DNA from 2 places in the Vibrio toranzoniae genome. Region 1 is predicted to be linked to the other one. Evidence: predicted binding sites of a transcription regulator. Region 1 holds the regulator's gene; the other holds the start of a gene.
What was found. The regulator CRP, encoded in region 1, controls carbon source genes, mostly activating them, when cyclic AMP is high. The targets are predictions, from matches to a motif close to TGTGANNNNNNTCACA.

Region 1 (3,436 bases):
TTGGGCGGTAGATAATAATAGAACAAGTATGTCACAGGCTGATGGCTGCTGACTTTGGGTCTCAGCCACTCCCTTTCTAATCCAAATTACTAGCTTGCTAGAACCTCTGACAAGGAGTCACCATGACGCCCGATCTACTCTTTAAATCACTATGGGATGATTACATTCACAGGCTGTGCCCATCGGCTGAGAAAGTACACCAGTTGCTAAAAGAAGACGAAGCGCTGATTAATGATCATATTGCACTGCGTACTTTCAATGTAGCTCCGCTGGGAATTGAAACGCTGGCTAAGCCTTTCCTTGAGTTAGGTTATAAAGCGTGTGGCGATTACCTGTTTGAGAGCAAGAAGCTAGTCGCTAAGCATTACGAGCATCCAGATCCAAAGCAGCCGAAAGTGTTCATTAGTGAGTTGAAGGTAGAAGAGTGCTCAAGTGAGTTGCAACAGATCGTTGCTAAGTTGGTTGAGCAAGTTGACGCAAGTCAGCTTCAAGGTCATGAATTCTTGTTTGGTGGTCGTCTCTGGGATTTGAGCTTCGCTGATTTCCAAGTGCTAGCAAAAGAGAGTGAATACGCGTCTTGGCTAGCGGCTCATGGTTACGGTGCCAACCACTTTACGGTGAGTGTGAACCAGTTAAATAAGTTCGATGAAGTGCAGGTTGTGAATGACTATCTGAATGAGTCGGGATTCACGATCAATGCATCTGGAGGTGAGGTGAAAGGCTCTCCAGAGGTCTTATTAGAGCAATCATCAACAATGGCAGACAAAGTCCCAGTTTCATTTGTGGAAGGCAATGAGATGATTCCTGGTGGCTTCTATGAGTTTGCTAAGCGCTATGCGATGGCGAATGGTGAGCTTTATACCGGGTTTGTTGCAGCATCGGCTGACAAGATTTTTGAAAGCACCAACGGTTAAAGAAAGATTCGAGCACAGGCTTTGCCCTAGGGATGCGGGTGCGCTTCGCTTCGAGATAGTTTGCGTTTGGAAGTTGTAAGTGTTCCATTCGCATCTCGCATCTGCTCTTTAGATCTTTAGATAACAAAAAAGCCACCAAATTTTCATTTGGTGGCTTTCAAATTTTTGGCTCAGTTAATCGAGATTAACGAGTGCCGTATACCACGATAGTTTTACCGTGTGCAGAAATTAGGTTCTGCTCTTCTAGCATCTTTAAGATACGACCTACTGTCTCACGAGAACAACCAACGATCTGGCCAATTTCTTGACGAGTGATCTTGATTTGCATGCCGTCAGGGTGAGTCATTGCATCGGGTTGTTTCGCTAGGTTTAGTAGCGTTTGAGCGATACGACCGGTTACGTCAAGGAACGCTAAGTCACCAACCTTTTGGCTAGTTACTTGTAGGCGGCTTGCCATTTGCGCTGAAAGACGCATCAGGATGTCTGGGTTCACTTGGATAAGTTGGCGGAATTTCTTGAAAGAAATCTCAGCGACTTCACAAGGAGATTTTGCTCGAACCCACGCAGTACGCTCTTGGTCTTCTTCGAATAAGCCAAGCTCACCGATGAAGTCGCCTTGGTTTAGGTAAGAAAGAATCATCTCCTTACCTTCTTCGTCTTTGATAAGAACTGCCACAGAACCTTTCACAATGTAGTACAAGGTTTCTGCCTTTTCACCAGCATGAATCAAAGTACTTTTTGAAGGGTACTTATGAATATGACAGTGTGAAAGGAACCACTCTAATGTTGGATCGGTTTGGGGTTTACCTAGAACCATAATATCTTACTTCCTCTGCAGGGTATGCTTGCTGCTTTCCGTATTTTAGCTAAGCCTGGATTGACTCGTTAGGATAAGAGCACTTGTTGAGTGCTGCAAGCTATCTTGTGTTTCGTTTAAGAATAGTATCCTTTTTCAGGTACTATTTCTTGATTTTAATCGTGACCAAGCTACGATTTTTTACGCAAAATTGTGCACATGATCACGGTATGAAAAGTAATCAATAGGAATGTCGTACCGTTAACCTATTTTGCCGGTTTCGATGAGTTGCTGCAGGATTGGCCTTACAATGAGCTCCATAGCAAAACTCATTTTTCCTCCTGGCACCACAAGCGTGTTGTGGCGAGACATAAATGAGCCATCAATCATAGCCAAAAGGTAGGGGAAATCGACGTTTTTGATGCCACGTAATCGTATAACTACGAAGCTCTCGTCTAAACTAGGGATCCCTTTGGCGTTGAGTGGGTTGGATGTATCTACGGTTGGCACTCGTTGAAAATTGATATGAGTACGCGAAAATTGAGGAGTTATGTAGTTAAGATAATCATCCATTGAACGAACAATTGAGTCCATTACTGCTTCGCGTGAGTGCCCGCGATCGCGTGTGTCACGAACGAATTTTTGTATCCATTCAAGGTTTACGATTGGCACCATGCCAATTAGCAGGTCGACATGTTTAGAGACGTTGATGTCTCCGTCTACTACACCGCCGTGTAGGCCTTCGTAGAACATCACATTTGAATTTTCAGGGATCTCTTGCCATGGCGTAAAGGTACCTGGCATTTGATTGTAAGGCACGGCTTCATCGAAGGTGTGCAGATAACTCCGTACTTTACCGGTGCCTTCATTACCGTATTGATGGAAGAATTCTTCTAATGCGCCAAAATCGTTAGCCTGTGGACCAAAGTAGCTGATGTGTTTACCTTGCGCGCGTGCCTTGCGGATTTCGACATCCATTTCTGGTCGAGTAAAGCGATGGAAGCTATCCCCTTCAACCCAAGCGGCCTTCACGTCCATCATATTGAACATTTTACGGAAGGCTTCTGAGGTAGTGGTGGTGCCGGCTCCAGATGAACCCGTCACCGCAATAATTGGATGTTTAGCGGACATGACAACCCTTGTCGTTTGAGTAACATACTTGTTAGCAATCGATTTTTACTATAACACGGCTCCTTTCTAAGCGCAGCCTAGAAGCGTTTTATGACTTGGATATCAACGGTTTCATGTAGCTCAGAAAACACGATGCTGACCTCTCCCGAGGCTAATTGATGTTTCACTTGGTCAATCTTGTTCTGTAATGAAACCTCTACGTCGCCGTAGTCTGTACCTTCACGTAGTACGAACTCTTTGATGAGGTTTTCCAGTGTCTCTGGCGCGATGTCTTGCCATGGGATGATCATAAATACTTCTCTCTTTTATGTTCATAAGTATGTTCATTGGTACGTTGATGAGTGTGTCTAGTGGACATTACCACTCCCCCCTCTTTACCAAAGCTAAGCTTATTTTTATAACGTCCGGGCATTATGCCGAATCTTGGAGACTTTCATAGTAGGCGGGTAATGCTTCTTCTAACCAAAATCTAGGTTTGAGCGTACTGCCGGTAATAAAGCCCACATGGCCACCTTTTTGAAACAGTCGATAATCGATGTTGTCGGGGAGGACGAATTTTGGAATAACATCATCGGTCATGAATGGATCATCTTTG
Region 2 (3,436 bases), on a different replicon from region 1:
AGAAATGGATCTATTAACGAATCAAGTTGCTGAACTAAGCAACGAAGTTGAATCACTTAAAAATGACAAAGCTGCAGCCGAAATGAAAGCTCAACAAGCAGAAGCAGCCGCTATGGCAGCAAAAGAAGAAGCGGATCGTGCTAACGACCGTATCGACAACATTGCAGAGTCTTACACGAAGTAGTTGAGATACAAGCGCTATTGAGCTTTAAATCAAATAAGTCGTAGAAGTAAAAAGCAGTAATTAGATAGCACCACCTCTTAACGGAAGTGGTGCTTTTATTTGAAATAAAAAATGAAGATTAAGGAGAGAGGAACGCCGTATCGCTTTCCACAGGAGTCATCGAATTAAAACTCAATCACAGGTGGTGCTATCTCAACAGGCACACCATTTTGAGCAAAGATAACCGCTTTCGCTTTTGAGTTAGGCAGCTCTGCATCTTCAAGCCACCATTTCAATTCAACCGGAATTTGTAGAGATTTCTTAGAACCGTCACTTCTCGTCAATGGTTCGTGCGCTTCAACGAACACACTTCTGTCTGGTTCGAGTGATACTTTAATCGGCTCATCAATTATTGTGACTTGCTCACCACGGCTGACCTGCTCAAAGAGCCATTCAATATCTTTAGGTTCCATACGGATACACCCAGAACTGACTCGCAAGCCTATTCCAAAATCTTTGTTCGTGCCGTGTATCAAATAATCCCCGATACCATATGCAAGTCTTAATGCATATTCACCAAGCGGATTTTCCGGCCCTGCGGGAACCACTCGTGGTAACTCAATTCCCTTCTCTAGATACTCTTTACGAATTGAGTTGGGAGGGGTCCAAGTCGGGTTTGGTCTTTTCTGGCTTATCTTGGTGATCATTTCTGGAGTATCACGCCCCACCCGCCCGATTCCGACAGGGAAAACATGGACCAGATTTCTAGTAGGCTCAAAATAATACAACCTTAGCTCTGCAAGGTTAATGACAATCCCTTCCCTTGGAGTGTCCGGTAAAATTAAACGGCTAGGAATACTTAATACATAACCTACCTTTGGAAGAAAAGGGTCAACTCCTTTGTTTGCCGCCATCAACGAAAGAAATCCAATATCGTACTGCTTTGCTATAATCGCTAACGTTTCACCCTCAACAACTTCATGTTGCTGTATTCTGCCTACGATACGACTTTCAGCAGAAGGTAACTCAAAAGTCGCCGCTGACACCCACGATGAAGCCGTCGTCACTCCTACAAGCAAAGTCGTTTTCACGGCAAACAGCGCGATCTTACGTAGTTGTGTTTTCATAGAGATCAAAAGCGTCGAGTTAGCACAATAGGACATACAATTCCTTGGTTTGTCTTTTATCAAAGTTTAGATTATCGCTGATAAAACGTCTCTACAATGATTAGTTGACGTAAATGCATATCCATCTTGCTCTTAATATGCGTGTTCTTCTTTTGATTCCAAGCGATTTAACCACACAAAATCGATTGCCTTTACGATTTCAACATATTTAGTTATCTATAATAATAAAACTGTAAGTGCAGAACCATTTTGTGACAAACATCTCATGGAGCCTCGTTTTAACTCGCTAATATTGCCTCAACAAAATGAATTCAATTCAACAGAATCGGTAATTTACTCAATCTTGTTCCTATCATTACCGTTTAAACTTTGGAGAACGACCATGGCAACCCCTCATATTAACGCGCAAGCTGGTGATTTCGCAGAAACAGTACTTATGCCAGGCGACCCGCTTCGCGCAAAATACATTGCAGAGACATTCCTTGATGATGTGAAGCAAGTTTGTGACGTTCGTAACATGTTTGGTTACACAGGCACTTACAAAGGTAAAAAAGTTTCTGTAATGGGTCACGGTATGGGTATTCCATCATGCTGCATCTACGTACATGAGCTTATCGCTGAGTACGGCGTCAAAAATGTTATTCGTGTTGGTAGCTGTGGCGCAGTACGTGACGACGTTAAACTAATGGACGTTGTTATTGGCATGGGTGCATCTACCGATTCAAAAGTTAACCGAATTCGTTTCAACAACCACGACTTCGCAGCTATCGCTGATTTCGATCTTCTAGAAGAAGCGGTAAATCAAGCACGAGCGCAGGAAGTTCCAGTAAAAGTAGGTAACGTATTTTCTGCAGACCTTTTCTACACACCAGAAGCTGACCTTTTCGAAAAAATGGAAAAAATAGGCATTCTTGGTGTTGATATGGAAGCGGCTGGTATTTACGGTGTTGCTGCGGATCTAGGTGCTAAAGCACTGACTATTCTGACAGTTTCTGATCATATTATTCGTGGTGAGAAACTAAGCTCAGAAGAGCGTCAAAAATCGTTCAACGACATGATGAAAGTCGCTTTAGAGACTGCAATCAACATCTAATCATTAGACAATAGATGCATTTCTAACACTAACTGTATTTTTGCTAATAGATAGTTTGAAACGCAATACCACGCAGCCAAGTTCGCTTGGCTGCCTAAATAACCCCGAGGGGGCGATTGTGTCCAACGACAAGCTGCCAAAAGATGCGGATGGATTACAACTCAACTTTTGTAAAACATTGGCGTGTGACAACTTTGGCTTGAGCGATGCAAAACGATATGTTTTGCAACATGCGAATCCTAAGCGTCCAGCGATGGTTTGTCGTGAGTGTGGAGCTTTCCCCCCCTTACTTAACAATCGTGAAGTGTTAAGCGAACTTCATCGCCTACGACAACTTCACAGCGATGGCCTTCCTGCTTGTCGCAATGATGATTGCGATAATTTCGGCTTATCGGTCCATACCCACAAGCACCTTTATCATGCCTTTGGCTATAGTGGCGACAAGCAAAGATATCGATGCAAAGACTGTCAATCCACCTTCGTTGACAAGTGGTCTGGATCCAATAAAAAACTTCAGTTTCAAGAAAACCTTATGGGCTTATTGTTCATGGGCTATTCCGTTCGTGAAATCTGTAGAAAGCTTGATATCAACCCCAAGACTTTCTACGATCATGTTGACCATATCGCGAGCCGTTGTCGTCGCAAGTTAGCGATGATAGATGCACGATGGGTTAACCATGCTCAAGACTATCAATTCGCTTCCCATTATCAGCGCTTGCAGCCGCAAAGTAATAATGGCGTCGTTTGGATCGCGACTGGCGAGGCCCATTCCGGTTATATCCTTTGCCAACACGTTAATTACTCTCAAAATGAAGAACCGTCAGGGAATGTTGATCATAACCCTTATGATGATGTTGCGCGCTTTGTATCCAAAGAACACTCTTCAGAAGCTAACCTAGAAATACCTCAGCCCTCTGACAAACTGAAAGAACGCATTGAACAGCAATACCAAGTAATTCTTGCGAGAGGAAACGTTGAGGATCCTATGGGTAACCTCACCACGTTTAGCTACCCTTCGAAAGGGGCGTTAGTTCGACCACCTTACACCTCCTA

Region 2: the regulator CRP is predicted to act here: its motif matches at 1,541-1,556, upstream of deoD (purine-nucleoside phosphorylase).

What each region holds. Positions count from the first base shown of each region.
Region 1 is NZ_AP025514.1:2,849,807-2,853,242, reverse strand. Features, by position in the region: gene OCU50_RS13010 (DUF1338 domain-containing protein) at 123-914, shown strand; gene crp (cAMP-activated global transcriptional regulator CRP) at 1,099-1,731, opposite strand; gene OCU50_RS13000 (phosphoribulokinase) at 1,972-2,841, opposite strand; gene OCU50_RS12995 (YheU family protein) at 2,919-3,131, opposite strand; gene OCU50_RS12990 (hydrolase) at 3,253-3,436, opposite strand, start outside.
Region 2 is NZ_AP025515.1:1,075,782-1,079,217, reverse strand. Features, by position in the region: gene OCU50_RS19165 (Lpp/OprI family alanine-zipper lipoprotein) at 1-184, shown strand, start outside; gene OCU50_RS19160 (L,D-transpeptidase family protein) at 349-1,326, opposite strand; gene deoD (purine-nucleoside phosphorylase) at 1,673-2,383, shown strand; gene OCU50_RS19150 (hypothetical protein) at 2,502-3,436, shown strand, end outside.